2 regions of the Stenotrophomonas sp. SAU14A_NAIMI4_8 genome follow, and region 2 is predicted to be linked to the other one. Evidence: predicted binding sites of a transcription regulator. Region 2 holds the regulator's gene; the other holds the start of a gene.
The links. Region 2 encodes FliA, which starts transcription of late flagellar genes. Its sites were predicted from a motif close to TAAAGTTTNNCNNNCNNNGGCCGATAA; they were not measured.
Positions count from the first base shown of each region.

Region 1: C1930_RS14465 (HDOD domain-containing protein) is a predicted target of FliA. The motif match lies at 7,771-7,797, and genes of this name have one in related genera.

Region 1 is NZ_CP025999.1:3,140,518-3,156,371, reverse strand. It holds gene C1930_RS14495 (acyl-CoA dehydrogenase family protein) at 1-1,188, shown strand, start outside; gene C1930_RS14490 (hypothetical protein) at 1,226-1,636, opposite strand; gene C1930_RS14485 (hypothetical protein) at 1,786-2,127, opposite strand; gene C1930_RS14480 (acetyl-CoA C-acyltransferase) at 2,250-3,425, opposite strand; gene C1930_RS14475 (S8 family serine peptidase) at 3,607-6,447, shown strand; gene C1930_RS14470 (Glu/Leu/Phe/Val dehydrogenase dimerization domain-containing protein) at 6,508-7,605, opposite strand; gene C1930_RS14465 (HDOD domain-containing protein) at 7,881-8,951, shown strand; gene C1930_RS14460 (phospholipase D family protein) at 8,955-10,499, opposite strand; gene C1930_RS14455 (RNA pseudouridine synthase) at 10,760-11,458, opposite strand; gene C1930_RS14450 (M48 family metallopeptidase) at 11,506-12,006, opposite strand; gene C1930_RS14445 (DUF2058 domain-containing protein) at 12,069-12,626, shown strand; gene C1930_RS14440 (DksA/TraR family C4-type zinc finger protein) at 12,738-13,004, shown strand; gene C1930_RS14425 (mechanosensitive ion channel family protein) at 14,362-14,955, opposite strand; gene C1930_RS14420 (hypothetical protein) at 14,992-15,171, opposite strand; gene C1930_RS14415 (sigma-70 family RNA polymerase sigma factor) at 15,299-15,854, shown strand, end outside.
Region 2 is NZ_CP025999.1:2,093,334-2,109,187, forward strand. It holds gene C1930_RS09655 (methyl-accepting chemotaxis protein) at 1-1,050, opposite strand, end outside; gene C1930_RS09660 (chemotaxis protein CheA) at 1,421-3,409, opposite strand; gene C1930_RS09665 (response regulator) at 3,463-3,828, opposite strand; gene C1930_RS09670 (STAS domain-containing protein) at 3,825-4,133, opposite strand; gene C1930_RS09675 (chemotaxis protein CheW) at 4,344-5,696, opposite strand; gene C1930_RS09680 (ParA family protein) at 5,693-6,475, opposite strand; gene motD (flagellar motor protein MotD) at 6,480-7,505, opposite strand; gene C1930_RS09690 (flagellar motor protein) at 7,507-8,247, opposite strand; gene C1930_RS09695 (chemotaxis protein CheA) at 8,349-10,190, opposite strand; gene C1930_RS09700 (protein phosphatase CheZ) at 10,193-10,798, opposite strand; gene cheY (chemotaxis response regulator CheY) at 10,798-11,190, opposite strand; gene C1930_RS09710 (RNA polymerase sigma factor FliA) at 11,210-11,953, opposite strand; gene C1930_RS09715 (P-loop NTPase) at 11,950-12,837, opposite strand; gene flhF (flagellar biosynthesis protein FlhF) at 12,824-14,476, opposite strand; gene flhA (flagellar biosynthesis protein FlhA) at 14,622-15,854, opposite strand, start outside.

The sequences.
Region 1 (15,854 bases), 1.0 Mb from region 2:
GTGCTGCACTCGCAGCCGCACCTGGCCGAGTGGGCACGCAAGGCGGCCGCTCCGGTCTACGATTCGCGCGATGTGCCGGTGGCCGACAAGGCCGGCATCACCCTGGGCATGGGCATGACCGAAAAGCAGGGTGGCTCGGACGTGCGTGCCAACAGCACCCACGCCGAGCCGATCGACGGCGAGCGTTATCGCTTGTCGGGGCACAAGTGGTTCTTCTCCGCGCCGATGAGCGATGGCTTCCTGGTGCTGGCGCAGGCCCCCGGTGGGCTGACCTGCCTGCTGATGCCACGCCGCCTGGCCGATGGTGACCGCAATGCGTTCCGGCTGATGCGCTTGAAGGACAAGCTGGGCGACTGGGCCAACGCGTCCAGCGAAGTGGAGTTCTGCGGTGCACAGGCCTGGCGCGTGGGCGAGGAGGGGCGCGGGGTGGCCACCATCATCGGCATGGTGATGATGACCCGGCTGGACTGCATGCTGGGCGCGGCGGCGGAAATGCGCATGGCCCTGGCCCAGGCGCTGCACCATGCACGGCACCGGCGCGCGTTCGGCAAGCCGCTGGTGGACCATGCGCTGATGACCAACGTGCTGGCTGATCTGGCGCTGGAATCCGAGGCGGCCACGGTGCTGGCCATGCGCATCGCCCGCGCGGTGGATCGCGCCGCCATCGATCCGGCAGAAGCCGCGCTGGCGCGGGTGGGCACGGCGCTGGGCAAGTACTGGCTGTGCAAGCGCGCCCCGGCCTTCGTCAACGAGGCGCAGGAATGCCTGGGCGGCGCTGGCTACGTGGAAGAGTCGATGCTGCCGCGCCTGTACCGGCAGGCGCCGTTGAATTCGATCTGGGAAGGCAGTGGCAACATCCAGTGCCTGGACGTGCTGCGCGCGCTGTCGCGTGAGCCGGAAACAATGGCCGCCCTGCAACAGGAACTGCAGGCGGCGGCCGATGCCGACCTGCGCTACTCGCAGGCGCTGCAGCGCTGGGAAGAATCACCCGGGTTCGACGAGGGGCAGGCACGCGCCTTCTGCGAGCGCACGGCACTGCTGCTGCAGGCCGCCGTGCTGTTGCGGGCGGAAAGCCCCATGGCCGACGCCTTCATCCGCAGCCGGTTGCAGGGCGAGCATGGCCTGGCGCTGGGGACGTTGCCGCCGGGGCTGGAACTGGGCGAGATGCTGGCGCGCGCCCTGCCGTAACGTCGCCGGGCCAAAAGGCCCGGCGACACGGGAAGCATCAGTGCTTGGCTTCTTCGTGGGCCGCGTTGGCCTTCGCGTCATCTGCGACATCGCGGGCCTTGTCGGCCACCTTCTGCGCGGCATCGGCGGTGGCATCGCTGGCATGCGCGGCCGCATCGGTGGCCGCAGCCTTGGCCTGGTCGGCGGCGGTGGCGGTCGCATCGGCGGCCTTGTCCAGCGCCTGCTGGGTATCGGCGGCGGCCTGCTCGGAGGCCGCAGCAGTCTTGTCAGCGGCCTCGCGGGTGGCCGCGGCGGCCTGGTCCACTGCATCACGCGCGGCGGCGCCCGCGCTGTCGGCGGCCTGCGCGGCATCCTGGCGGGCCTGTTCGGCTTCCGGGCCCTTGCAGGCGGCCAGGGCCAGCACCAGCGAGGCGGCCAGCAGGGAAGTGGTCAGCGTGCGGATCTTCATGGCGGTCTCCGGTACAGCGATGGATGGGGACGCCAGCCTATTCAGGCCCCTGTGAAGGCCCGGTCGCGAGGCCAACAGCGGCATTCAGGCAAAGAAAAAGCCGCTGGCGAACCAGCGGCTTTTCCAGAACAGCGTGAAGAAAGAAGTTATTACTTCTTGGCTTCTTCAGCAGCGTCCTTGGCCTGCTCGGCGGTGGCTTCACCGGCCTTGGCAGCGTCGGCAGCAGCGCCGGCAGCAGCGTCGGTGGCAGCAGCGCCAGCCTGGGCAGCAGCGTCGGTCGAAGCGTCGGCAGCGGTGGCGGCGGTGTCAGCGGCCTGCTGGGCAGCGTCGGCGGTCTGGGCGCCGGCAGCGGCGGCCTGGTCGGCAGCAGCCTGGGCTTCGGTGGCGGCTTCGTTGGCCGAAGCAGCGGCGTCCTGGGCAGCTTCCTGCTTCGAGCAGGCGGCCAGGGCCAGGGCCAGGGACATAGCGACCAGCAGCTTGTTGATGCTCATTGTGTGAATCCTCGTCGTTAGATTAGGCAACGCGCAACTGCGCGCCGACAACATGATGACAAGCCAAGATTGGGTGTCAAGCGCTCCCGCATTCATTTTTGCGAAATCGCCGTTAATTCCTTTCAGATCAACTCGATGGCGATTGCCGTCGCTTCGCCGCCACCGATGCACAGGGTAGCGATGCCGCGCTTGCCGCCGCGCGTGCGCAATGCGTTGACCAGGGTGACCACCAGACGTGCGCCCGAGGCGCCGATCGGATGGCCCAGTGCGCAGGCGCCGCCATTCACGTTGAGCTTGTCGTGGCTGATGCCCAGTTCACGCATCGGCGCCATGGCCACCACGGCAAAGGCTTCGTTCACTTCGAACAGGTCGACCTGGTCCAGGGTCCATCCGGTCTTCGCCAGCAGGGCGTGGATCGCGCCGATCGGCGCGGTGGTGAACCACTCCGGCTCCTGCGAATGGGTGGCGTGGCCGACGATGCGCGCCAGCGGGGTGATGCCGCGCGCGGCCGCATCCTCTTCGGCCAGCAGGACCACGGCAGCGGCGCCGTCGGAAATGCTGGAGGAACTGGCGGCGGTCACGCTGCCATCCTTCTTGAACGCCGGGCGCAGGGTCGGGATCTTGGCGATGTCCGAACGGCCGGGCTGCTCGTCGCTGGCGAACTCGACCTCACCCTTGCGGGTGGCCACCTTCACCGAGACGATTTCATCGGCGAATGCGCCATTGGCCTGCGCGGCCTGCGCACGGCGCACCGATTCGATGGAATAGGCGTCCTGTTCCTCGCGGGTGAACTGGTACTTGTCCACCGCGCATTCGGCGAATTCACCCATGGCCTTGCCGTCGTAGGCATTGACCAGGCCGTCGTGGGCCATGTGGTCCACCGCCTGGAAGTTGCCGAAGCGGTTGCCGGTGCGCGAGTTGGGCAGCATGTGCGGGGCGTTGGACATCGATTCCATGCCGCCGGCCACCACCACCTTGGCCGAACCGGCCTTGATCAGGTCGTGGCCCAGCATGATGGTCTTCATGCCCGAGCCGCAGACCTTGTTCAGGGTGGTCGCGCCGGCCGACAGCGGAATGCCGGCGGCGATGGCGGCCTGGCGGGCCGGGGCCTGGCCCAGGTTGGCCGACAGCACGCATCCCATCAGGACTTCGGAAACGTCGCTGGCCGGTACCCCGGACTGCTCAAGGGCGGCGGCGATGGCGGCCGCGCCGAGGGTCGGGGTGGGCACGCCGTTGAACTGGCCCAGGAAGGAGCCAATGGCGGTGCGCTTGGCGGCGGCGATGACGATGTTGGACATGGCAATCTCGTTGATGCGTGAGCAATGTTCGGAAAGGAGACGGCGGGCGTTGGAAGCGGCGCCATTTCCCGGCAGACTGCGTGGGGGTCGACCCAGTATAGAGGGTCGGCGGTAGCTGCCGCTGGCAGCACTGGATGCCTGCAAGGGGTTGCGGCAGGCCAACGTTCATGGGAAGGAAACGATGGAACGTAAGACGATGGGCAGGTCGGTTCTGGCTTCGGCGCTGGTCGCCGCGCTGAGTGCATGTGGCGGTGGCGGTGGCGGCAGCAATGTACGCATCGACCCGCCCCCCACCACGCCGCCGGTAACCCCGCCGCCCACCACGCCCACGCCGGCCAAGCCGACCGAGCCGGCGGTGAACGCACACCTGGTGCAGACCAATGCCCTGGCCGCGCAGTCGGCTGGCCTGACCGGCAAGGGCGTGCGCATCGGCATCGTCGATTCCGGCGTGAAGCGCGACACCGCAGCGCTCAATGGCCGCGTGGTGGCCAACCTCAACTACGTCGATCCGGCGCGCAACAACCTGAACGTGGACGACGTGGTCGGCCACGGCACCGCGGTGGCCAGCCTGGCCGCCGGTGCAACCGTGGGCGTCTGGCCCGGCGGCATCGCGCCAGGGGCGCAGATTGTCTCGGCGCGGATCATTTCCGACACGTCGCCCACCGATGACGGCAGTGGTCAGGGCAACTCCTTCAGCGGCCCGCTGGGCGTGGCCGGCATCCACCAGGACCTGATCAGCTACGGCGTGAAGGTGATGAACAACTCCTGGGGCGGGTTGTACTGGACCGATCTGGCCACCACCGCGCAGGTGGCGGCCGAGTACCGCCCCTTCATCATGAGCAACGGCGGCCTGGTGGTGTTCGCCTCGGGCAACGAGGGCCGCGACCAGCCCAGCAGCGTGGCGGCACTGCCCAGCCAGCGCGGCGTGGGCGGTTCGTTGCCGGCGGCCGATCTGGAAAAGGGCTGGCTGGTGGCCACCGCCATCGATCCCAACAAGCCCGGCGAACGCACCAGCTGGGCCAACGCCTGTGGCGATGCGGCGCGCTACTGTCTGACCGCACCGGGCAGCGCGGTGTTTCCCGAGCGCAATGGCAACGGCTACCAGTGGAATTACGGCACGTCGTTCGCCGCGCCGCTGGTATCAGGCGCGGCCGCGCTGGTCTGGGAACGCTTCCCGTACTTCGACAACGACCTGGTGCGGCAGACCCTGCTGGGCACGGCCACCGACATCGGCGCGCCAGGCGTGGACGCCATCTACGGCTACGGCCTGCTGAATGTCGGCAAGGCCGTGAACGGCCCGGCCCGCTTCGACTGGGGCAATACCACCGTCAACGTCTCGCAGCTGGGCCTGAATTCGGTCTGGAGCAACAACATCACCGGCAGCGGCGGCCTGGTCAAACAGGGCGAAGGTTCGCTGGGCCTTTCCGGTACCAACACCTACACCGGCGACACCCGCATCGAACGCGGCACGCTGGCGCTGCGCGACGGCGCGTCCATCACTTCCAACGTGGTGATCACCGCGCAGGCGGCAAGCCCCAACGCGGCCGCGCTGCAGTTCATGACCGGCACCACCCGGGTCAAGGGCAACGTGGACAACGCGGCGATGGTGATCGTGCGCGATGCCAACAGCAGCGCCACCATCGAAGGCAACTACCTGCACCGCAACGGCGCACGATTGATGATCTCGCTGGGTTCCAGTCCACTTGCCATCACCGGCAGGGCCACCCTGCAGGGCGGCGACGTGCACGTGTCCAGTGTCGTCAGCGGCTACGTGCCGGCTGCCGGCCGCACCCAGACCGTGCTGCAGGCCGGGCAGGGCGTCACCGGCACGTTCAACGGGGTCAGCAACAGCCTCAACGCGGGCAGCCTGCTGGATGCATGGCTCAGCTATGGCAGCAACGACGTCACCCTGAACATCGACCGGGTCAACGTGGTCAGCGCGGCATCGGCGGCCGGCCTGGGCGCCAGTACCCAGGCCTCGGCCTCGCGCGTGGAACGCGCGTTCGAAGCACTCGACGATGGGACCGACGTCACCGGCGTGTTCGCCCAGGGCGCGGGCGCGCTGCAGGGCGTGCAGGGCAACCTGGCGCTGCAGCAGAGCCTGGACAGCCTGTCCGGCAAGGCGCATGCGCTGGCTACGGCGGCCACCTTCGACAGCATCGATCTGGGCCGCCGCGCGCTGTCCGCGCGCTTCGGCCAGGTGCAGGGCGCACCGCGCCTGGCCGGTGCCTGGCAGAACGCGCTGGGCGAGGCCGGCCAGGGCAGCTTCTCGGCCAGCGGCGCCGACACCCATGGCTGGATGATGGGCCAGGACACCGCACTGGGCAGCAACGGCGTGCTCGGCTTTGCCTTTGGTGAAACGCGCAGCTTCGGCAACCGGGCCTGGGGCAGCGATCGCGGCCGCGACCGGCAGTCGCAGGCGCAGCTGTACGCCGGCTGGAATGCCGGTGGTGCGTATGCGCTGGGCCAGGTGGGTGCCGGCCAGTTCAACCGCGAGATCGATCGCCAGCTGCTGTTGGGTGCCGGCCAGTACGGGGTCAACGCCCGCTACGGCGGCAACTTCAGCACGGCCAGCGTGGAGGCCGGTTATCGCTTCGGCTGGGCTGGTGCTTCGCTGACCCCGTACCTGGGCGCCGACTACACCCGCGTGGACAGCGATCGCTTCAGCGAACAGGGGGGCCTGGGCTTCGGCCTGCGCAGCGCAGGCGATGCCAGCAGCCGCAGCCAGGCACTGGCCGGCGTGCGCGCAGAGCGCCAGTGGCGCAACTGGGCGCTGCGTGGCTACGCCGAATGGCAGCAGCAGTTGTCCAGCCAAGGCATGGATGCGCAGGCCAGCTTCGTCGGCATCGATGCCTGGGCGCCGATGGCCGGGCTGCAGCCGATGCGTTCCGGTGGCCTGCTGGGTCTGTCGGTGGAATCGTGGCTGAGCCGCAACAGCCGCCTCAGCTTCGGCTACGACCAGCGCTTCGGCCCGCGCGGCGAACTGAGCCAGGTCGCACTGCGCTACAGCGCCGCGTTCTGACGCGGCGACGCGGCATTGCGTGACCACGCCCGGCAGGCTGCCGGGCGTGGCCAGCGCCGATCAACCGCCGCGCAGGTTGCCCAGGCGCGGGGTGCTGCGGCCCAGCGGCATCTTCAGCTTGCCGATGGACTGGATGCGCGTCTCGGCAATGCGGTCGGCCGCGCGCTGCGGCGCGATGTTCTCGCGCTGCGACAGTTCGAAGATGCGCGTCAGGTTGTGGTAGATGCTGCGGATCAGGCGCATCGCCCGCTCGCGGTTGTAGCCGTCGATCTCCAGCGACACATTCATCACGCCGCCGGCGTTCACCGCGTAATCCGGTGCGTACAGGATGCCGCGGGCATGCAGCTCATCGCCGATGTCCAGGCTGGACAGCTGGTTGTTGGCGGTGCCGCAGATGATCTTCGCCTTGATCCGCGGCAGGGTGTCGGCGTTGATCGCCCCTTCCAGCGCACACGGGGCGAACACGTCGGCGTTCACTTCGTGGATCTCGTCGGGCTTGACCGCTTCGGCGCCGAAATCGCTGACCGCACGATCCACCAGCGCGCTGTCCAGGTCGGTCACGTAGAGCTTGGCGCCGCGGTCGCGCAGCAGCTTCACCAGTTCCATGCCGATGTGGCCCAGGCCCTGCACGGCAATGCTGGTCTTGCCCACTTCTTCGTGGCCGAACTTGAAGCGCAGCGCCGCCATCAGCGCCTGCAGCGCGCCATAGGCGGTGAACGGGGCCGGGTCGCCGGAACCGCCATGGACCTGGTGCACGCCGGTCACGAACTGGCTTTCCAGGTAGATGTTCTCCATGTCGTTCACATCGGTGCCGACATCTTCGGCGGTGATGTAGCGGCCGCCCAGGGAGTCGACGTAGCGGCCGAACGCGCGGAACAGCACCTCGGTCTTGTCCACCTTCGGGTCGCCGATGATCACCGCCTTGCCGCCGCCCACGTTCAGGCCAGCCAGGGCGTTCTTGTAGGTCATGGTGCGGCTGAGCCGCAGCACGTCGTTCAAGGCCTCGTCGGTGCTGGCGTAGGGGCGCATGCGCACGCCGCCCAGGGCCGGGCCCAAGGTGGTGTTGTGAATGGCGATGATCGCCTTCAGGCCGGCATCCTGGCTGTGGCAGAACACCACCTGCTCATGACCGGTGGTGGCGAGGGTTTCGAATAGCATGGCGTCTCCGATGGCGCGATCAGCGGCGAACTGCAGCGAACTGCCAATGAACGGTAGGGTCCCAAAACAAAAAAAGCGACGTCGTCATGGCTGGGGGACGGGTCGCGCGGCGCCATTCTAGTCCATTCGCCCGGCCGATGCCGTGCACGGCCGGGGCGGCGGCATTAAAGAAGATGAAAGCGCGGCCGATGCTGCGACGACGGCAGGTCGCCGAATGTGAAGAAGGCGCGGGTGCAGGCAGTGGCAGCAGCAGTGCAACAACACGGCGGGCGCCGGTGAGGCCGGTCTGGTGGCAGGCCATGACGGCGTGGCTGGCGGGCAGGCGCGCGACCACACCGGTGCGCCGGGCCGAATCGCATGTCCGCCCGGCCGCCGGTCCCCTGCAGGGCGAGCCGCTGGCCGCCGACGATGTCGCCGCGCACCTGCAGCGCAGCCTGCATGCGCTGGCGCTGTCCCCGCATCTGGTGGGCGAACCGGCGGGCGAGGGCAGCTCGCCGCTGGCCGAGGCGGTGGACCGCGCCCTGCAGGACCGCGACTGGGCCACCCGGCAGCTGCCGCGCCGCCCGCAACTGCTGCCGCAGCTGATCCAGACCGTCAACGACGATGCCGCGTCGGCGCGGGTGATGGCCGCCATCATTGGCCAGGACCCGGTACTGACCGGCAACCTGCTGCGCATTGCCAACAGCCCGGCCTACAAGGTGCACGAGCGGCCGGTGGAAAGCCTGCAGCGCGCGGTCACACTGGTCGGTACCGAAGGGGTGCGGCAGATCATCAGTGCCGTGCTGGTACAGCCGGTCATGCAGGTGCAGTGCGACGTCTTCCCGCAGTTCAGCACGATCATCTGGGAACACGCGCTGCTGGCCTCGCGCGCCGCAGCCGACCACGCCCGCACGGTCACCTTCGGCGATGCGTTCGCCGCGCAGTGGCTGGGGCTGGTGCAGGGGCTGGGGGCGGCGCTGGTGATGCGGCAGGTGCTGCAGGAAGCGCAGGGCCGCGGCAGCACGGTGGATGCGGCGCTGGCACTGGACCTGCTGCAGCGCTGGTCCTTGCCGCTGGCGCAACGCGTGGCCGCCGCCTGGGACCTGCCCGAACCGGTGCACCAGGCGCTGGCCGCCGATGCGCAGGGGCCGCTGGCAGACAGCCTTCGCCTGGGCAGCGCGGCGGCCGCGGCCAGCCTGCTGTGCCGGCATGGCCATGGCAGCCAGGTACGCATGCAGGCCCTGCTGGAACAGCTGCCTTCGGCACCGCCCCACGCGCTGCGCTGGATCTGGCGACGGCTGCACGGGCGCGCGGTGGAAACGCTGGAGGAAGCCGGCGCCGAGGACGGTGAGACGCCCGTACCGTAAGCGCTACAGCTGCGATTCCACCGGCAGCCAGCTGATCACCCGCGCGGTCCAGCGCTTGCCCAGCGAACTGCCGGGCTCGCGCCCCACCCAGTGCGGCGGCGGCTGCCGTTCCAGCCAGCGCAGCTCGTTGCCAGCGCCCAGCGCCAGCCACCAGCTGTGCTGCGGGTCGGCCAGCCGCAGGTACTCCTGGCGCAGGCGCGCGCCCAGCACCGGGTCGTCGAACAGCACGCCCATTTCCGTGTTGAGGTAGGCCGAGCGCGGGTCGAGATTGAACGAGCCGACAAAGCCGCGCCGGTCGTCGATGACGAAGGCCTTGGTATGCAGGCTGGCGCCGCTGCTGCCGAACAGGCTGCTGTCGCCCGGTTCGCCGTGTGCCTTCAGTTCGTACACCTGCACGCCGGCCTGCAGCAGCGGTACCCGGTAGCCCATGTAGCCGCCGTGCACCGCAGCCACATCGTTGGCGGCCAGCGAGTTGGTCACCACGCCCACCTGCACACCGCGTGCGGCCATGGCCGAAAGACCCTGCAGGCCTTCGGCACCGGGCACGAAGTAGGGCGAAACCAGCAGCGCGCCGTGCTGGGCGGACTGCAACTGCGCGGCCAGCGCGGTCACCAGCCAACCCTCGCGTGCATCGTCGCGGTGTTTCATCGGCGGGTCGGACAGGATGCGCACCTGGGCGCTCCAGTGCAGGGGCTCGGGGCCGGGCTGGCGCAGCGCTCGCGAGCTGGCCACGCGCTGCAGGTAGGGACGGCTGCTGTCATGCAGCGCATCGCGGTCGGACTGCTGCAGTAGAACGCGCAGCTGCGCCTGGCTGTAGTGCGCCAGCGCGCTGATCGGAACGGCGGCGTCGCTGTTCCAGTACGCATCGAAGATGGCGCTGGCCTGCTGCACCGCGGGGCCGGCCACGACCAGGTCCAGGTCCTGGAAGTTCACATCGTCGCGCGCGCTGAAGTATTCCTCGCCGATGTTGCGGCCGCCGACGATTGCCACGCGGCCATCGGCGATCCAGCTCTTGTTGTGCATGCGGTGGTTCACGCTGAAGGCGCGTTGCACCAGTTCCAGCGTACGGGCGATGCCGCTGCGGTTGCGGAACGGGTTGTACAGGCGGATCTCGATGTTCGGGTGCGCATCGAGCGCCAGCATCAGCGCGTCCTTGTCCTTGGCATTCATGTCATCCAGCAGCAGGCGCACGCGCACGCCGCGCACGGCGGCGTCGTGCAGCGCCTTGGCCATCAGGTGGCCCACCCGGTCGTCGTGCCAGATGTAGTACTGCAGGTCCAGGCTGCGGCCGGCCTGTTCGGTGATGACCGCGCGCGCGGCGAAGGCATCCAGTCCATCGCTGAGGAAGGCCACGCCGGACTGGCCGGGGTGGGCGGCCAGCAGCGGCGCCAGCTGGCGATCGATCGCGGTCTGCGCAGGCTGCAGTGGCAGCACCTGCGATGCGCGCCCGCGCGCGCTGGGGGTGAGATGGTCGGCCAGCAGCAGGCCCGACAACACCAGCAGCACCAGCGCAGCAACGATGATGGCGACGATACGCAGCAGTCTCATGCCACCATGCTAGTGGATCCACGCCCTGCGTGGATGGCGTTCTGGGCGCGGTCACGCCCTGCGTGGATGGCGTTCTGGGCGCGGTCACGCCCTGCGTGGATGGCGTTCTGGGCACGGTCACGCCATGCGTGGATGGCGCTTTGTGGGGTCAGAGCCCTTGCCTGCGGCAAGGGATCCGACCCCGTGGCTAGTAGATCCACGCCCTGCGTGGATGGCGTTCTGGGCATGGTCACGCCATGCGTGGATGGCGCTTTGTGGGGTCAGAACCGCTCGTCGCTGCCCAGGTAGCGCCACTGCCCCGGCACCAGCGGCCCCAGCGCCACGCGGCCGATGCGCAGCCGGCGCACCGCCGTCACCTGCAGCCCGGCAGCAGTCACCGCCACGCGCAGGCCTTTGGCGGTCAGGCCCTTGCCGGCAAACCGCAGGCGTTGCTCGCTCTGCCAGCTGACCTTGGGCCCGCCGGCTTCCTGCTGCAGGCGCGCCATCAGCCACGGGCCACGTTCGGGGCCGCCTTCGGCCACGTCCACCAGGTATTCCTGCTCGGTGCGGCCCAGGTTGCGCTGCAGGTGGGCCAGCGTGGCCGGGTCCTGGCTGACCACCACCAGACCGCTGTCGGCGGCCGGCAGTGCGGCGGCCAGTTGCAGGCCGTGGAAGTGGCGCTGCAGGGCGCGGGTGCCGCTGGCATCCAGTTCGCTGCGCGTCGCGCTGCTGACCAGTGCGCACAATGCCTCGGCCGCCATGCCCGCCGGCTTGTGCAGCAGCATGCTGACCCGCTCGGCTTTTTCATCGCTGGCCTGTTCGGCCACCACGATCACCGCGTCCTCATCCACCGGGCGCTGCGGCTGTTCCACCACTTTGCCGTTCACGGTCACCCAGCCACCTTCCACATAGCGCCGCGCTTCTCCGCGCGGGATGCCGAGCAGGGCGGACAGGCGTTTGTCGAGGCGGATCGGTTCCATGGCGGGCAGGTCGGTCAGGGGGCGCGCAGTGTAGCTGCTGCGGCCGGTCAGCGCTGGCTGCGGTTGGCCAGCTCGGTCAGGTACAGGCGGGTATCGAACTCCAGCTGCAGGTAATCCGGCTCCATGTGCTGGCACAGCTGGTAGAAGGCCTTGTTGTGGTCGGCTTCCTTCAGGTGCGCCAGCTCATGCACCACGATCATGCGCAGGAACGCGGCCGGAGCCTGGCGGAACACGGTGGCGATGCGGATCTCGCGACTGGCCTTGAGGCGACCGCCGTGCACGCGGGAGATGGCGGTATGCGTGCCCAGCGCGTGCTTGATCACTTCCAGGGTGTTGTCGTAGCAGACCTTGTTGAGCGGCACCGACTTGCGCAGGTAGCGGTCCTTCAGTTCCTGGGTGTAGTCGTACAACTGGCGGTCGCTGCGCACCTCGTGCGGATCGGGGTAGCGCTGCTGCAGCCAGGGGCCGAGCTTGCCCTGGGCCAGCAGTTCGCTGACCTGGGCCACCAGAGGCTCGGGATAACCGGTGAGGTACTTCAGGACAGCCATGCAGGGGCGGCGGGGCGTCGGTAGAATGGGGCTTCCAAGATTACACGCGGTACCGACCGACCATGGCAAAGCCCAACGCGCTGCAGGAACAATTGCTCAAGGCCGGCCTGGCCAAGAAGTCGCAGGCCAGTGCTGCCGCGCGTGAACAGGCCAAGGCGCGGCAGGGCAAGGCGGAATCGGCCTCGGCCGAGGTGCAGCGCGAAGCTGAACGCGCGCGCGCCGAGAAGGTCGAACGCGACCGCGCGCTGGCGGCCGAGCGCAATGCCCAGGCCCGCCAGGCTGAACAGAAGGCGCAGGCCAAGCAGATCATCACGGCCCACGCGGTGCCGCACAAGGGTGATGACGAGTACCGCTTCAGCGATGGCGCGGCGATCCGCACGCTGCTGATCGACCCCAAGCTGCGCAAGGCGCTGTCGGTGGGCGTGCTGGTCATCGTCGCCCACGGCGAAGGCTACGCCCTGCTGCCGCGTGCGGCCGCCGAGAAGGTGCGCGAGCGTGCGCCCGAGGCGATCATCGTCGACCACGGCCAGCCCGGCTCGACCGCCGAGATTTCCACCGGCAACGCCGAGGACGACGCCTACTACGCCCAGTTCCAGGTGCCGGACGACCTGGTCTGGTAAGGCGCGGCTGAACCGGTCGCCAGCACGCCGGGCAGGGCCCGGTGCTGCCGATTGCAGTTACGGGTAAGGTCCCCATATCAGGGGAATACCTGACAGTTGCGGAGGTGAGTGATGGCCACCGGTTGGGCGGGCGACGGCGCGGTCCAGGACCAGATCGACGCCACCGTTGACGATGCCATTGCCCGTGCGCGGCGCCAGCTGCGCCAGGGGCCGGGTCTGGAACACTGTGAAGAATGCGACGCGCCGATTCCGCTGGCGCGGCGCCAGGCCGTGCCCGGTGTTCGCCTGTGCGTGGCGTGCCAGCAGGCGCTGGACGATGAAGAACAGGCACACGCCGGTTACAACCGCCGCGGCAGCAAGGACAGCCAGCTTCGGTGAAAGGGGTTTTTGCAGGGCTGCGCCCTGCACCTGCTCAATGCAACGTCAACGTCAACGTCAACGTCAAAAGCGGCATTCCGTGGGATGGCGGGGCGGTGTCGGATTGCGGGGACGCCGCAAGTACGTCCGTGTAGGCTTGGCAGCCGCATCCATGCGGCTGACACCCCGCAATCCGACACCGCCCCACCTCTGACAGATTCCCGCGATCGGCGGGGGATCCACGCCATGCGTGGATGGATCTCTGTGGGAATCGAAAATTTCGGATTGAATTCGAAACGCATCCACGCATGGCGTGGCTCTACTTGCCATCGCGGCACATGCGCGGCGGTTGGTAGGTGTCGACCTTGGTCGACACAGTAGATCCACGCCATGCGTGGATTGATCCCTGTGGGAATCGAAAATTTCGGATTGAATTCGAAATGCATCCACGCATGGCGTGGCTCTACTAGCCATCGCGGCACATGCGCGGCGGTTGGTAGGTGTCGACCTTGGTCGACACAGTAGATCCACGCCATGCGTGGATTGATCTCTGTGGGAATCGAAAATTTCGAATGGAATTCGAAACGCATCCACGCATGGCGTGGCTCTACTTGCCATCGCGGCATGCGCGGCTGTTGGTAGGTGTCGACCTTGATCGACACAGTAGATCCACGCCATGCGTGGATTGATCCCTGTGGGAATCGAAAATTTCGGATTGAGTTCGAAATGCATCCACGCATGGCGTGGCTCTACTAGCCATCGCGGCACATGCGCGGCGGTTGGTAGGTGTCGACCTTGGTCGACACAGTAGATCCACGCCATGCGTGGATTGATCTCTGTGGGAATCGAAAATTTCGAATGGAATTCGAAACGCATCCACGCATGGCGTGTATCTACTGGCCATCGCGGCATGCGCGGCTGTTGGTAGGTGTCGACCTTGGTCGACACAGTAGATCCACGCCATGCGTGGATTGATCCCTGTGGGAATCGAGAATTTCGGATTGAATTCGAAACGCATCCACGCATGGCGTGGCTCTACTGGCCATCGCGGCATGCGTGGCTGTTGGTGGGTGTCGACCTTGGTCGACACATCTGTCAGATACCGAATGAATTCACGCGTGTCGACCAAGGTCGACACCCACCAGAGCAGAACGCCGATCCAAAAGATCGCGGGAAACTGTCGAAGGCGGGGTGGGTCCGGTTGCGGGGGTGTCCGCGGCATGGATGCCGCGGCCAAGCTTACATGGACGTACTTGCAGCGCCCCCCGCAACCGGACCCACCCCGCCATCCCACGGAATGCAAGCTTTTGCCGTTGCCGTTGCCGTTGCCGTTGCTCGTAGCAGGTGCAGGGCTGCAAGCCCTGCAGAGAAAACCCCCTCAGCCGTCGCCCTGGATGCCGCCGGGGGCCTGCGACGGGTCGCGCCAGCGGCGCACCGTGCGCTGGAAGAACAGGTTGTTGGGCAGCTGCAGCACCGTGCCCTGGTGGCCATCGCCGGTTTCCTGCAGCGTGGTGTAGATCAGGTTCACGTCGATCACCCGACCCTTCAGGCCGGGCTTCTCGCCGTTCTCCAGCACTTCGATGTAATCGTGCAGGCGGAACGGGCGGGTGGTGAAGATCAGCAACGTGCAGAAGATGTTGGACAGCACGCTCCAGGCCGCGAAGAAGGCCACGGCACCCACCGCCGCAAAGCCGGTGAACGCGGTCCACAGCACCGAAGGCGATGCACCCAGCAGGCTGAGGATGTACAGCAGGGCGCTGAAATACACCACGAAGCTGCTAATCCGCCGCGCACCCATCGCCATTTCCTGCGGCAGGGTGTAGTGCTCGGAAAAGCGCCGGATCAGACGCCGCGCCAGCAATCGCAGCAACCAGGCGGCCAGCAGCGTGGCCAGGATCTGCAGGCCGACGCCGATGTCGTGCAGCCACGGGTGGGTCCAGGCCGGCAGGTGATCCTTCAGTGACAACATCATGGGGCGACAGCGGGTAGCGGAGAACAACGCCCGATGTTACCCGGCGCGCGGTGGCGTTTCGACTGCAGGCGGCCACTGCACGCAGACCAGTGCCTGGCGGTGCCGCTGCAGGCATGCGCCGTGGGCCTCGCCGTGCCACTGCAGCGACAGGCCCAGGCCCTGCTGCGCCATGCAGATTGCGATGGCCAGCAGCGCAGCACAGTGGGTGGCGGACATGGGGGCTCCGGGCCTGCGGCCACGCGGGGGGGATGCAGGCATGGATGCAGCGGCGGCCGAAAAGGTTGCATGCCGAAGCGGCCGCGGGCCGTCTAAACCTTTTGCTGGGGCGCTGCATCCAAGCGCTATGCTCGACACCACCATGCCACCGCCACCTGCCGCCGCTGATGCGCCCGATGAGCCCGCGTTGATCCGGGCGGCTGCGGCCGGCGACACCGTGGCCTATGAGTGCTTGTACCGCAGCCACGCGCCGCGCCTGTTCGCCGTGCTGTGGCGGCTGTGCGGCGGGCAGCAGGCGCGGGCCGAAGACGCGTTGCAGGAAGCCTTCCTGCAGGCCTGGAAGGCATTGCCGGGTTTCCGCTTTGAAAGCAGCCTGGCCACCTGGCTGCACCGGCTGGGGGTGAATGCCGCGCTGATGGAACTGCGCGTGCGCGCTGGCGGGCAGGACCACCACAGCCTGGACGACATGGAAGGCGGCCTGCAGGAGCTGGCCGTGCATGACCGCTGCGCCGGCACCGAGCGTGATCTGGAACGGGCATTGGCAACACTGCCACCGCGGGCCCGTGCGGTGCTGGTGCTGCACGATATCGAAGGCTGGAAACACCACGAAATCGCCGAACAACTGCAGATGGCCGTCGGCAGTTCCAAGGCACAGTTGCATCGCGCGCGCGGCCTGCTGCGTG
Region 2 (15,854 bases):
CAGGCTGGACTTGGCCGCATCCATGGCTTCGTGCAGGAAGGCGCGGGTGCCCGGCAGGCGGCGCGCATCTTCGGTCAGGTTGCCGGCGGCGTACTGGTTCAGCACGTCGATGGCATCGCGGATGGCATCCAGGTGTTCGAAGATGACGGTGTTGATGCCGCCGGCCAGCTGGCCGTACACGCCGGGGAAATCTTCCGGAATGCGGTGGCTGATATCCGGGCCGGCATGCATCTGTGCCATCAGCTGGGTCTGTTCCGAGAAGCGCCGCAGCATGGCGGTCATCTCGCTGGTGGCGGCCAGCATGCGCCCGGCCTCGTCGTTGCTGGTGGCCTGGGTGGTTACGCTCAGGTCACCGCGCGAAACGGCCTGGATGGCCTGCACGGCCTTGCCCAGCGGACCGGTGACGGCGCGCGAGATCACCACGGCCAAGGCTGCGGCGACCAGCGACAGCAGCACGATGCAGCTGATGATGGCGATCAGGCTGTTGCGGTGGGTGGCGTTGGCATCGTCGATCTTGCCCTGCATCTGCGAGCTGAGATAGGCGCTGAGCGCCTTCATGTCTTCGAAGGCCTTGCGGCGCAGCGGGCGCGACTGCTCGTCGGATACCTGCTGGGCCAGGGCGGCGTCACCGGCGGTGGCGGCGTCACGCAGCTTGGTGTTGGCGGCGAAGTAGGCATCCACGTCGGCCTGCACCGGCTGGTACAGCGCGCGTTCCTTCTCGCCCGACGGCAGGGCGGCATAGGCGGCCAACTGGTCGCGAACGATCTTGGCGGTGTCGGCCATGCGCGTGTTGTACTCGGCTACCTTTTCCGGCTTGTCGAGCATGCTCAGCTGGGCCAGCTCGTAGGTGCGGAATTCGCCCAGCTGCGAGCGCACTTCGCCCAGGTACTGCACGGACGGAATATCGTTGGTGGCCATCGCGCGCAGCTGCGCGTTGGCCTCGGACAGGCGCACCAGGGCGAACACGCCCAGGATGACGGTCATCAGGGTGGTCAGGGTGAACCCCACCGCCAGCTTGCGGGCGATGGGCAGATCGTGGAACCACTTCATGCAGGGTGCTCCGGATGGGCAGGTGCCGGCGCGGGTGCGGCGGCGTAGGGGGTGGTTGCAGGAGGGAACGGTCGTGCCGGTGGGGGTTCGGTGAAAGCCGTCAAAGCGAGATAGCGGCGCTGCGCGCGGGGACTTTATGGACGGATGTCACATTCGCTGGCGTAGGGATGGGCGCCTGCAGGCCTTGCGGGGTGGGGGCCTTGGGGTATCTGGATGGTTGCTGGGGAAACTGCAGGGGCGACCGGTGTCACAGTGCGGGGGTCAGAGCCCTTTCTGCGAAAGGGATCTGACCCCGGGGATCTGGCCCCGCAAACAGAGCCGCCGCCCAGGTGGGCGGCGGTTGGGTGGTGCACGGCGATGTAGGCGGCGGTCAGGCGGCCTGCGGCATGCGCAGCGAGCGCACCAGGCCGCCGATGTCCACGATCAGGGCCACGCGGCCATCGCCGAGGATGGTGGCGCCCGATACACCGCCGATGCGGCGGTAGTTGTTCTCGATGTTCTTGACCACCACCTGCTGTTGGCCGACCAGTTCGTCCACTTCCAGCGCGATCTTCTGGCCATCGCCTTCCACCACCACCACCAGCGATTCGCTGTTGGCGCGGCGGTTGCCGTAGCCGTAGTACTCGGTGAGCGACAGGATGGGCAGATATTCGCCGCGCACGCGCAGCACGCGGCCTTCGCCGGCCATGCTGCGGATGTCCTCGGGCTGCGGCTGCAGCGCTTCCAGCACGTAGGCCAGCGGCAGGATCAGTGTTTCGCCGGCCACCGCCACGGTCATGCCGTCCAGGATCGCCAGGGTCAGCGGCAGGCGGATCAGCGTGCGGGTGCCGCTGCCCAGGCTGCTTTCGATCTGCACTTCGCCACCCAGCGCCTGGATGTTGCGGCGGACCACGTCCATGCCCACGCCGCGGCCGGACAGGTCGGTCACTGCATCGGCAGTGGAGAAGCCGGGCTGGAAGATCAGGTCCCAGACCTGCGAATCGGTGGGGTTGTCCGGCACGCTCAGGCCGCGCTCGTGGGCCTTGGCCAGGATCTTGTCGCGGTTCAGGCCGCGGCCGTCGTCGCTGACTTCGATGACGATGTGGCCACCCTGGTGCGAAGCGGCCAGGGTGATGGTGCCGGTCTCGTCCTTGCCGGCGCCGCGACGCACGTCGGGCATTTCCAGGCCGTGGTCGATGGAGTTGCGCACCAGGTGGACCAGCGGGTCGGCGATCTTTTCGATCAGGCCCTTGTCCAGTTCGGTGCCTTCGCCAATGGTGCGCAGGCGCACCTGCTTGCCCAGGCGGCTGGACAGATCGCGCACCAGGCGCGGGAAGCGGCGGAACACCGCGTCCACCGGCAGCATGCGCACGCCGATCACCGCTTCCTGCAGGTCGCGGGTATTGCGTTCAAGCTGGTCCAGGCCGGCGAAAAGACGTTCGGCATGCACCGGATCAATCGCATGCGATACCTGCTTGAGCATGGCCTGGGTGATGACCAGTTCGCCCACCAGGTTGATGAGGGCATCGACCTTGTCCACGCTCACGCGGATCGAGGTCTCTGCTTCGGCAGCGGCCGGCGTGGCTGCAGCGGCAGCTGCAGGTGCGGCTGCAGGTGCAGCGGCCGCCGTGGCGGCGGGTGCCGGCGGTGCCTGGGTGGCCAGGCTGGGCGGTGCGGCCGGACGGATATCCAGTTCGCAGTCGTCCAGTACCCAGGCGAAAGTGTCTTCGATCTTGCTGCGCGGCACCTTGCCGACCAGGCCCAGGTCCCAGGCCAGGTGGGCTTCCAGCGGGTCCAGCTGGGCAAAGCCCGGCAGGCGGTCCATGCGTGCGGCCACCTGCAGCGAGCCCAGGTGTTCCAGCTCGCGGATGATGCGCAGCGGATCGTTGCCGCTCATGAACAGCGACGGCGCCGGGGTGAAGCCGATCTGCCAGGCCTCGGGGGTGTCATCGACCGGGGCGGCCGCTGCTACCGGGGTGCTGGCCGCAGCCTGCCCGGACAGCACCGCTTCCAGGCGGGCCTTCACTGCGGCCACCGACGCCGGGTCGGCGGCCTGGCCATGTTCGGCTTCACGCAGCAGTGCGCGCAGCACGTCCACCGAGGACAGCATGGCGTCCACTGCGGTGGCTTCCAGGGCCCGCTTGCCGGCACGCAGCTCGTCGAGCAGCGTTTCCAGCACGTGGGTCAGGCCGGCAATGGTGTCAAAGCCGAAGGTGCCGGCGCCGCCCTTGATGGAATGGGCGGCGCGGAACACCGAATTGATGATTTCCGGATCCTGCTGCCCCGATTCCAGGGCAAGCAGCCCGGCCTCCATGGCGTCGAGGCCTTCGCGGCTCTCCTCGAAGAAGGTGGCGTGGAAGCGTTGCAGGTCCATGCTCATGGCAGCGGTAATCCGGAAACGTGGGGAAGGGGCGGTTCAGCAGTGCCGGGCAATCAGCCCAGCACCTTCTGTACGGTGGCGACCAGCTGTTCGGGGTTGAACGGCTTGACCAGCCAGCCGGTGGCGCCGGCGGCCTTGCCTTCGGACTTCTTGTCCGCAGCCGATTCGGTGGTCAGCATCAGCATCGGGGTGAACTTGTAGTCCGGCAGCTGGCGCAGTTCACGGATCAGGCTGATGCCATCCATGTTCGGCATGTTGACGTCGGTGACCACCGCGTTGAAGCGCTGGCCCTTGGCGCGGCCCAGGGCCACGGCGCCGTCTTCGGCTTCTTCGACGGAAAAACCGGCCGAGGTGAGGGCGAAGGAAACCATCTGGCGCATCGACGCCGAATCGTCCACCACCAAGATACGTGCGCTCATGCAGCGTTCTCCACAGATTTCAGGTTGTCATGGGGTACGTCCAGGCCCAGGGCCTGGGTGACGCCCAACAGGCGGGCGGCGTCACGGAAGGTTGCGGTGCAACCGTGGAAGCCGGTGTCCAGCCCTGCCTCGCGGCGGGCCTGCACGAAGGCGCACAGCACCTGCACGCTGGCGGTGTGGATGCGGCCGACCTGGCTTGCGTCCAGGGTCAGCTCGCCTGCTTCCGCCACCAGGGGCGAAAGGCGGTTCTTGAGCTCGGTGCTGCTCTCGATGCCGAGATCATCACCCAGTTCGACAGTGCTCATGATTGCTCCGGACAAACGGTTCCGAGATCCATAACGGCACACCGGCGGGGTTCTTTAGGATTGTTTCGGGGGGTATCCACGCGTGGCGTGGATCTACCGGGGGCTCGATGTCTGGGTATCCACGCATGGCGTGGATCTACCGGGGCGATCATGGTGTTGATCGCCCCGGGCAACGCCGGCGTGTAGATCCACGCCATGCGTGGATGGGCTTCACCCCAACAGACGCGTCGCATCCAGCAGGATCATCGGCCGTTGGCCAATGCGGGCTACGCCGCGGAACAGGTCGTTGGAAATCTGGCAGATGCGCGCGGTGTCCGGCGGTTCAATCTGCGAATCGGTGAGGTTGGCCACGTCTTCCACGGCCGACACGCGCAGGCCCAGGATCTCGCCGTTTTCTTCCAGCACCACGATGCGCGTCTGCGCGTCGTCCTCGGCGGTGGTAGTGCCCAGGTGCAGGCCCAGGTCCATCACCGGCACCACCTGGCCGCGCAGGTTCATGATGCCCAGCATGGCGGCGGCGGTGCCGCGCAGGGGCAGCAGGGGCACGGGAAGCACCACTTCCTGCACCTTCAGCAGCTCCAGCGCGTAGGCCTGCACGCCGCAGCGCAGGCGCAGCCAGCGCGAGGTACGTTCGCCGGCGCGGCGGGCCTGCGGGTGCGGGCTGCTGGCCGGCTGGTGGGCCTGCGATTGCAGTTCCTGCCAGCTGGACGGGCGGGCGCCTGCCGGGGCATTCACTGCCACGCGCGGCGGCGGCGCCACAGCGGTGCGGGCGACCGGGGCTGCGACGGGCGCGGCGGGCGGAAGAGCCGGCGCCACCGTGGCGGGGGCAGGCACGGCCACCGTTTCACCTTCTGCGGCGGCTTCGAAGGCGGCCTGCAGGGCGGGGCTGTCGATGTGGGCCAGGGCGTGGCTGTTGGCGCTGTCGGTTTCGTAGATCACTTCATCCGGCAGGTCGTCCCAGGTGGGCTCGGGGCCGGTCGGGGCGGCGGCGGGTGCAGGCGCCGCTGCGCTCGCCGGGCGTGGCCCGGCGCTACCGTCGGTGTCTTCGGTTTCGTAAATGACTTCGGCCGGCAGGTCGTCCCAGGTGGGTTCGCGTTCTGGAGCGGCGAGGGCCACGGCGTCGAAGGCGGCCTCCAGCGCTGCGCTGTCGCTCTGCGCGGCGGCTGGAACGTCTTCGGTTTCGTAGATCACTTCGGCCGGCAGGTCGTCCCAGGTCGGTTCAGGGCCGGTCGTTGCGGCGGCGGGTGCAGGCGCCGCTGCGCTCGCCGGGCATGGCCCGGCGCTACCGTCGGTGTTTTCGGTTTCGTAGATCACTTCGGCCGGCAGGTCGTCCCAGGTGGGCTCGCGTTCGGGAGCGGCGACGGCGGGTTCGGGCACCGCTGCGCTCGCCGGGCATGGCCCGGCGCTACCGTCGGTGTCTTGGGTTTCGTAGATCACTTCGGCCGGTAGATCGTCCCACGTGGGCTCGCGTTCGGCGGCCACGGCGACGGCAACCGGCGGCGCCACGATGGCTTCGCCCAGCAGTTCGTCCAGATAGTCGTCCAGCACGCCGGTGGTGCTCATGCCGCCTGCTCCAGTGCGCGCTCGTCTTCGCCCAGGATCCAGTTCAGGGCGCGGCGGTACGCGGCCAGGCCACGGCCGGGGTAGTCTTCGCCCGCGCTGGGCAGGGTCAGGCCGGCGGCGTTGCTGATGCGGGTGTCCAGCGGGATGGCGTCTTCCCAGACGCGGCCGATGTGGCGGTCCTGCATGCTGCGCAGCGATTCGTTGCCCGCGCGGGTGCGGCGGTCGAACAGGGTCGGCAGGATCGAGATCGGCAGCGGGCGGCGGCGCGAGCGCTCGACCATTTCACCGGTGCGCACCATGCCGTCCAGGCCGTGCAGCGCCAGCGGTTCGGCCTGGGTGGGAATGATCAGGCGATCGGCCGCGGCCAGTGCGTTGATCATCAGCAGGCCCAGGGTGGGCGCGCAGTCCAGCAGGATGTAATCGTGCTGGCCCTGGTGGCGGGCCAGGGCGTTCTGCAGGGCCAGGCCCAGGCCGGGCTGGTTGGCGCTGCGGCGTTCCAGCGTGGCCAGCGAGGCCTGCGCGCAGACGTAGTCCAGGCCGTTGATCGGGCTGGGGTGGCTGAGCGTTGCCAGATCGGCCGGCGGTGCGCCGAACAGTTCCAGTACCCCGGCAGGCGCCGGCTCGACCGGCACGCCGAAGGCGCGGGTGAGCGAGGCGTGCGGATCCAGATCGATCAGCAGGACCCGGTGGCCGAGTGCGGCCAGGCCGCGACCGAGGGCGAGGGTGGTGGTGGTCTTGCCGACACCGCCCTTCTGGTTGGCGACTGCCCAGATGCGCATCGGATTACTCCTTCATTGCAGGGGGAACGGCGGCGCCGACATGGCTGCCTGCCGACACCGGCGGCAACTGCACCGGTGCAAGGGGGGAAGGGGAAGGGGTGCGTGCCGTCGCCGCAGCGGCGGTGCTGGCCGCAGGTGCAGCGGCATCGGTCTGGCCAGTGGCGGCGTTCAGGCGCTCACCCAGCGGGTCCACCGCGTGGCTGGTGTCAGCCAGGATGATGACCATCACCCGGCGGTTGCGGTTGCGGCCTTGGGCGCTGTCGTTGGCATCGCGCGGGCGGAACTGGCCGTAGCCGACCATGGCCAGGCGCGAGGGCTGCACGCCCTGGTCGGCGAACAGGTGGACCACGCTGGCGGCGCGACCGGCCGACAGTTCCCAATTGGACGGGAAGGTTGCGGTGGCAATCGGAATATTGTCGGTGTGGCCTTCCACGCGCACGCTGTTGGGCACATCGCGCAGCACCTCGGCCAGGCTGGCCAGGGTCTGCCGCGCATGCACGTCCAGTGCCGCCGAACCGGTGGGGAACAGGATGTCACTGTTGATCTCCACCTCGATCCACAGTTCGGTGCGGCGCACGCTGATCATGCCGCGGTCGATCAGCGGCGACAGTGCGGCGGTCAGGCGGTCGGCGATGCTGTTGAGCTGGCGCTCGGCACGGGCGATCTGTTCCTGGTTGTGCACCGACACCGGCATGCGCATCTGCGAGGCCATCGAAGGCAGCAGGGTGGGGTCGTGCGAAGGCGCCGGCGCGGACGGGCCGATCTTGGTGCCGGACTTGATGACCGAGGGGCTGTCCCAGCCGCCGCCCTGCACCTGCTTGTTGCCCACCTGCACCGGGTTGATGGTGCGCGGAGCGCCGCCGAAGGCATCGGTCAGCGCATCGGCCATGATGCGGTACTTGCCCTCGTTCACCGAGGAAATGGCGTACATCACGACGAAGAACGCCAGCAGCAACGTCATCAGATCGGCATAGGGGATCGCCCATGCTTCATGGTTGGCGTGCTCTTCGTGGTGCTTGCGGCGGGCCATGTCAGTGCAGGAAGCCGGAAAGGTTGGTTTCGATGTTGCGCGGGTTCTCGCCCTGGGCAATCGAGATCAGGCCTTCGATGACCATTTCGCGGTCGCGCGAGTTGTGGGCGATCACGCCCTTCAGCTTGGCCGCGATCGGCAGGAACAGCAGGTTGGCCGAGGCGATGCCGTAGATGGTGGCGGTGAACGCGGCGGCGATGCCGTGGCCCAGCTTGCTGGGGTCGGCCAGGTTCTTCATGACCGCGATCAGCCCAAGCACGGCACCGATGATGCCCAGCGTGGGCGCATAGATGCCCATGGCTTCGAACACCTTGGCGCCGGCCTGGTCCTGGTGCTCCTGGCTGCCCAGTTCGATTTCCAGCATGTGCCGGATCGATTCTGGCTCGACGCCGTCCACCAGCAGCTGCAGGCCCTTGCGCAGGAACGGATCGCGCTGTGCTTCCACCTGCGATTCCAGGCCCAGCAGGCCCTGGCGGCGGGCGATGTTGCTCCATTCCACGATCTGCTGGATCAGTTCGCGACGGTCGCTGTGCGGCGGGCGCACGACCCAGCGCACGATCTTGAAGGCGTGCTTGAACACGGCCGGCGCGGTGTGCAGCAGGATGGCCGCCACGGTACCGACGATCACGATCACGAAGGCAGCCGGCGACCACAGCGAGGCCAGGCCGGCGCCCTTCAGGATGCTGCCGCCGACCAGTGAGGCCAGGGCAAGGAAAAGTCCAATGAGGCTGAGTCTATCCATGGGTCCGGTATCGGCGTGTGTGAATGGGACTTGAGACACCGGTGGCGCGTGTACAGACGGTAGTCACAGTTTTCGGGGTGCCGGGCAGCGCCCGGCCGGGTTCATCTCAGCCCGTCCACGTCCAGGATCAGGGCCATGCGGCCATCGCCGATCAGCGTTGCCCCGGCGTAGCCGCGCAGGCCGCGCAGCGCCTTCGGCAGCGGCTTGATCACCACTTCCTCGCGGCCGCGCACCTGGTCCACCACCAGCCCGAAACGGGCCTCGCCGGCCTGCAGCACCACGATGGTCAGTAGGCTGGAGGCGGCCGGGGTGACATCCAGCCACTGCCGCAGGTCGATCAGTGGCAGGGTGTGCGAGCGGCGGTCGAGCACGGCGCGGCCATCGAACCAGCCCAGCGAGGTGCGCGGTGCATGCAGCACTTCCATCACGCGGGCCAGGGGCAGGGCGTAGACATCCTCGCCGGCCTGCACCAGCAGGGTCGGCAGGATGGCCAGGGTGAGCGGCACGCGGATCAGGAAGCGGCTGCCACGACCCAGTTCGGACTGGATCTGGATCTGCCCGCTCAGTTCGCGGATGCGCGACTGCACCACGTCCATGCCCACGCCGCGGCCGGAAATATCGGTGACCTGCTGCTTGGTGGAGAACCCGGGCAGGAACACCAGGTGCAGGCATTCCTCGCTGCTCAGGCGGGCGGCGGCTTCCGGGTCGATCAGGCCCTTCTCGCGCGCCTTGGCGCGCAGCTTTTCCGGGTCGATGCCGGCGCCGTCGTCCTGCACTTCAATGCTGACGTAGTCGCCTTCCTGCTGTGCCGACAGGCGCACATGGCCCATGCGCGGCTTGCCCTGTGCTTCGCGCAGGTCCGGCATTTCCACGCCATGGTCGATGGCGTTGCGCACCAGGTGCACCAGCGGATCGGCCAGCGCTTCCACCAGGTTGCGGTCCAGCTCGGTTTCGGCGCCGATCAGTTCCAGATCGACTTCCTTCTTCAGCGAACGGGCCACATCGCGGGCCACCTTCGGGAAGCGCGAGAACACCTTGCCGACCGGCTGCATGCGGGTGCGCATGACCGCCGACTGCAGGCGCGCGGTGGCGATATCCAGGGTGGACACGGCACGGTCCAGCTCTTCATCGCGCAGGCGGGTGCGCAGCGTCTTCAGGCGGTTTCGTGACAGCACCAGTTCGCCGATAAGGTTGACGATGGCGTCCAGGCGCTTGGTGTCCACGCGCACGGTGTGTTCGGCCTCGGCCAGCGGCTTGGCCGCGGCGGGCTTGGCCGGCGCAGCGGCAGGGGTCGCCGTCGGGCGCGTCGCCGGCGTGGGGGCCGGCGCTGCAGCCACCGGCTTGCTGCCGGGTGCGGCGCCGCCATGCAGCTGGTCCAGCAACGCTTCGAATTCGTCTTCGCTGATCAGGCCATCGTCGGCCTTCTTCGCCGGGGCCACGGCCGTGGGCGCGCCGCCGCCGTGCAACTGGTCCAGCAGCGCTTCGAACTCATCGTCGGTGATCAGGTCGCTGCCGCCGGCAGCCGGTGCCGCGGCCGCGCTGGCACTGGTCGCGGGTGCGGCGCCGCCATGCACGTCGAACTGGGCGATCAGTTCCGGCGGTGCGTAACCCGGCTCGGTGCCGGATGAAACGGCGTCGAGCATGGACTGCAGGTAATCCAGCGACTGCTGCGCCGCGTCGAAGTGGTGCGATTGCAGCACGGCCTGGCCGGCACGGGCCGAACCCAGTGCTTCTTCGGCGGCGTGGCACAGCTCGACCATGGCGGTGATGCCGAGGAAGCCGGCGCCGCCCTTCAGCGTGTGGTAGCCGCGGAACACGGCATTGAGCTGTTCGCTGTCCTGCGGTGCCTGTTCCAGCGACACCAGCTGTTCGCCCAGGCGATCGAGGATCTCCTGTGCTTCGATGATGAAATCGGCAGTGATGTCGTCGGCAACCGCGCTCATGCTTACAGCCCCAGGTCCGACAACAGATCGTCGGCGTCGTTCTGCGAGACCGCGTGGCGGTCCAGTCCCTTCAGTGCCGGCCCGGCCAGTTCCGGGTCGGTGCGATGCTGTTCCGGCGGCAGGCCGAGCGCGCCGAAGCCTTCGTGCACGCGGCGGACGATGCCGACCACGCGACGGATGATCTGCCCGGTCAGGTCCTGGTAGCTCTGGGTCAGGGCGATCTCGGTCAGGTTGTGGCGGATGCGCTCCAGCTGCACGTCCTGGCCCGGCTGCAGGCCATCGGCGCGCAGCTGTTCGGTCAGGGCGCGGCATTCTTCGGCCAGGTCCAGGGTACGGTGGGTGGCCTGTTCGGTCATGGCCACCACGTGGTCCAGGCGCGCGCAGGCGTCGTCCAGCTCGCCGGCTTCGTCGGGCACGGTCGGCAGCTCGCCCAGGGCCTGGCCCAGTTCGCGGGCCAGCCGCGAAAGGCCGCTCATCATCGGCTGGGTGCGCGCGGCCACCAGACTGTCGATGCGCTGGCGCCAGGCGCTCTCGTCGCCCGCTTCCAGTGCATCCAGTGCTTCCTGCAGGCGCAGGGCCAGGGCGCTCTTGTCGACCGTGGTATCCATCAGGCGCTGGCCGCCAGGCGTTCGAAGATCTTGCCCAGCTTCTCTTCCAGCGTCTGCGCGGTGAACGGCTTGATGATGTAGCCGTTCACCCCGTTCTGTGCCGCTTCGATGATCTGCTCGCGCTTGGCTTCGGCGGTGACCATCAGTACCGGCAGGGTCTTCAGCTTGGCGTCGGCGCGGATGGCCTTGAGCAGTTCGATGCCGGTCATGACGGGCATGTTCCAGTCGGTCACCACGAAATCGAAGGGCTGGCTCTGCAGCAGTGACAACGCAGCATGCCCGTCCTCGGCTTCGGCGGTATTGGTGAAGCCCAGATCGCCCAGCAGGTTCTTGACGATGCGACGCATGGTCGAAAAGTCGTCAACGATCAGGATGCGCATGTTCTTGTTCAAAGCAGAGTTCCTTTGTTGTTCAATTCTCGAGGCCGGCGTCGGCCGCCTCGAAGACTTTCAGTCGGCCACGCAGGCGCAGCACTGCCTGGCCATGGATCTGGCAGACCCGCGATTCGCTCACGCCGAGCACCGCGCCGATCTCTTTCAGGTTCAGTTCCTGCTCGTAGTAGAGCGAGAGCACCAGCTGTTCGCGTTCGGGCAGGTGGCCGATGGCCTTGCCCAGTTCGCGCCCGAATTCGCCGCGCTCCAGCACCTGCTGCGGGGTGGGGCCGCCCTGGGCGATGGTGTCCAGCTCGCCCTGGTCTTCGATGCGCGATTCCAGGCTCAGCACCTGGCCGCGCGAGGCGTCTTCCATCAGGCGCAGGTAGTCGGGCAGTGGCATTTCCATGGCCGCGGCCACTTCGGTGGCGCTGGCGGCACGGCCGCTGCTCTGTTCCAGGCGCCGGATGGTGGCGGCGGCATCGCGGGCGCGGCGGTGCACCGAGCGCGGTACCCAGTCGCCGCGGCGGATCTCGTCGATCATCGAGCCGCGGATGCGGATCGAGGCATAGGTTTCAAACGAAGCGCCCTGGTCGGCGTCGTAGCTACGCGAGGCCTCGATCAAGCCCATCATGCCGGCCTGGATCAGGTCGTCCACTTCCACGCTGGCCGGCAGGCGCGCGGCCAGGTGGTGGGCGATGCGCCGCACCAGGTCCGAGTGCTGCACGATCACGTCGGTGGCCGAGGCGCGCTGCACCTCTTTGTACTGGGCTGCGCCTTTCATGCGGTCACCCCGCGCTGCTTCAGGATGCGTTCCAGGAAGAATTCAACGCCGCCGCGCGGCTCGGTCGGGGCCTGCCAGCGCGCGGTGCGGCGGGCGATCTCGGTGATCGCCAGCGCGGCCGGACTGGACGGGTAGGCCTTCACCACCGGCTGCTGGCGCTGCACCGACAGGCGCAGCCAGTCATCCTGCGGCACGCAGCCCAGGTAGTTCAGCGAGACATCGGCCAGGAACTTCTCGCAGACGCGGGTCAGCTTTTCATACAGCACGCGGCCTTCGTTGGGGTCGCGCACCATGTTGGCCACCACCTGGATGCGGTCCACGCCACGTTCGCGCGACAGCACCTTGATCAGCGCGTAGGCGTCGGTGATCGAGGCCGGCTCATCGCAGACCACCACCACGGTGTCCTGCGCGGCCTGGCAGAAGGTCAGCACGCCGTCGTTGATGCCGGCGGCGGTGTCCACCACCATGATGTCGAGCTCGCGTTCCAGTTCGGAGAACACGTTGACCAGGCCCACGTGCTCTGCCGGGGCCAGTTCGGCCATGTGCCGGCGGCCCGACGCGGCCGGCACCACCAGCACGCCGTTGGGGCCTTCGATGATCACATCGTCCAGCGAGCAGCGGCCGGCCACCAGGTCGGCCAGGGTGAAGGTCGGGTTCAGGCCCAGGATCACGTCGATGTTGGCCAGGCCCAGGTCGGCGTCCAGCAACAGGGTGCGCTTGCCCATGCCCGCCAGCGCCACGGCCAGATTGGCCGACACGTTGGTCTTGCCCACGCCGCCCTTGCCGCCGGTCACCGCAATGGTGCGCACAGGGCCCAGCGGCTCGCTGCGGGTGGCCGTCAGCGGGAAGGTGGTGGTCAGCTTGGCGTACTCACGCGACGGCATGGTTCAACTCCGGGTTGCAGGGCATATCGGCCGCTCGGCGCAAATCTTCAAGGCGAAGTACAAGATTGGCTGCAGATGCACGGTGCAGGTCGTCCGGCACGTCCTGGCCGTCGGTCACCCAGGTGATCGGCAGCTGGTGGTCCACGGCCACCGACAGGGCGTTGCCGAAGCGGCCGGTCTCGTCCAGCTTGCTCAGCACCAGGCCCTGCAGGTTGGCCGCGCCGAAGCGGCGGACCACCTCGTCCATGTCGCCGAAGCTGGTGTTGGCCGGCAGCACCAGCAGGGTGCGCACCTGGCGGGCGGCGCGCAGCCACTGCAGCTGGGCGGCCAGCGCGCGGTCGCGCGGGCCCAGGCCGGCGGTGTCGATCAGCACCAGCTTGTAGTCCTTCAGGCGTTCCAGCAGCTGGTCCAGGTCGGTGCCGCTGTTGGCTTCGTGCACCGCGATGCCGAGCTGGCGGCCGTAGCCGTACAGCTGTTCACGGGCACCCACGCGCAGGGTGTCGGTGGTGACCAGGGCCACATCGCGGGCGGCGTGGCTTTCGGCGAAGCGCGAGGCCAGCTTGGCGATGGTGGTGGTCTTGCCGGCGCCGGTGGGGCCGACCAGGGCGATCACACCGCCTTCTTCCAGCGGATCGACCGGGGCGATCGGCAGCTTGCGCGAGATCAGCCCCAGCATCAGGCCGCGGCCGCGGTGGGCCTCGGTTTCCGCCGGAATCTGCATGGCCACATCGCGGGCCAGGCCGGCATCGAAGCCGTACTCGTCCATCAGGTCCAGCGCCGCACCGCGCACTGCGTTGCCACGCAGGCGTTCGTCGGTGAAGCGGTTCATCTCGCGCTCGATCACCTGGCGCATGCCGGCCACTTCCTGGCGCAGCTGGCGGATCTCGGCGTCATCCTGGGCCACCACGGTCACCACCGGCGCCGGCATCAGCTGCGGGGCGGGCTCGGGCTGCGGCGTGGCTTCGGCTAGTACCGGGATCGGCTGCTCGGCGGTCACCGCCGGCTCGGCGGCGATCACGGCGGCCGTCGGCGCCTCGGCCGTCATCGGCAGCGGCGGCGGCAGGGCGGCAGTGTCCTGCGGCTCGTCGTGCGGCGGATCGATCAGGAAGCGGGCGCGGTTGATCGGGGCCGACGCGGCGGCCTCAGCGGCAGGTGCCGGCGGGGCGACGATGGCCTGGGCGAACGGGGCGAAGATCTGTTCCGGCAGTGCCGGTTCGTTGACGCTGGCGCGGGCCAGGGTGTCGGCGAAGCCGGTGCTGCCGCGGGTCGGCACGATCTCGTCGGCGCTGTCCAGGGTGCGGCCGGTGGCACCGACGGCGGCGCGGGCCAGGGCGGCCACGGCCGAGGTGGTGGCCGCGATCGGTTCCGGCGCCGGGGTGGCGCTGCGGCGGCGGGTGACCGCGGCGATGACGGCATCGGCGGCGGTGCGCGGCTTCGGTGCCGGCGGCGGCGCGACATCGCGGCGCGAGGCATCCAGTGCGCGCTGCACCACGCCTTCGTCGTAATGGGCGGCGGCCACGATTTCGATGCCTTCTTCGATCCGGCGGTTGGACAGGATCACGGCATCGGGCCCGTGTTCCTTGCGCACCAGGTTCATGGCCGAGCGCATGTCGGCGGCGACGAAGCGTTTGATTTTCATGCTGTGATCACGGGTCGAAGACGGCGGATTGGCGGTCGGAGAACGCGGGTGGTCGGTGGTCTGCACGGTTCGGGTTCCCCTTGGAATCTGTCGGTTGCTGCAATTGAAGAGTGGTGTCTGTTTTCTGGCGCTGCGGTGGGCGGCGTCAGCTGATCGTTCCGACCAGCTTCAGGCGCTTGTCCTCCGGCACCTCGCTGTAGGCCAGGACCGACAGCGACGGAACGCTGTGGCGGACCAGGCGGGCCAGCGCGGCGCGCACCGGGCCTGGTACCAGCACAACCGCGGGCTCGTTGCGGGCTTCCTGCTTGCTGACACATTCGGCCAGGCTCTGGTGCAGTCGCTCAGCGAGTCCGGGTTCCAGCGCGGCGCCGTTGCCCTGCGTGGACTCCTGCAAGACACGTTCCAATTGCGGGTTGAGGGTGAACACCGGCAGCTCCGCCGACATTCCGGCGATCTCCTGCACGATGAAGCGGCCCAGCGCGTTGCGCACGGCAGCGGTGAGGGTGGCCGGGTCCTGGCTGGACGGGGCGTGCTCGACCAGCGCTTCGGCGATTTTGCGCAGCTGGCGGATCGGAATGCGTTCGACCAGCAGGTTCTGCAGCACGCGCACCACCGCCGACAGCGGCAGCGCCTTGGGCGTCAGATCTTCGACGAGCTTGGGCGCGCTCTTGCCCAGGTTGGCCAGCAGGTGCTGCACTTCTTCGTGGCCCAGCAGTTCCGGCGCGTGTTCGCGGATCAGGTGCGACAGGTGGGTGGCAACCACGGTGGCCGGGTCGACCACGGTGTAGCCCAGGGTTTCGGCCTGTGCGCGCTGGTGCGGCTGGATCCAGGTGGCATCCAGGCCGAAGGCGGGGTCCTTGCCGGCAATGCCGTCCAGCGGGCCCAGCGCGCTGCCCGGGTCCAGCGCCAGTTCGCGGTCGGGATGGATTTCGGCGGTGGCCACCGGCACGCCGTGCACCAGCACGCGGTAGGCGTTGGCGGCCAGTTCCAGGTTGTCGCGGATATGCACCGAGGGAATCAGGAAGCCGACGTCCTGGGTCAGCTTGCGGCGCACGCCCTTGATGCGCGCCATCAGCTCGCCGCCCTGGTTGCTGTCCACCAGCGGAATCAGCCGGTAGCCCACTTCCAGACCCAGCGGGTCGACCGGGCGCAGTTCGTCCCAGCTCAGTTCGGCGGTCGGTGCCGGCGCGGCGGGGCGGCCCAGAGCATTCACCGGGCCGTTCTCGCCGGCCTTGGCGGCGGCATCGTCGGCCGGCAGCTGGGTCTTGCGGTACAGCTTCCAGGCGATGAAGCCCAGGATCGCGGCCAGCGTCAGGAAAGCGACGTTGGGCATGCCCGGTACCAGGCCGACCAGGCCGATGATGCCGGCGGTGATGGC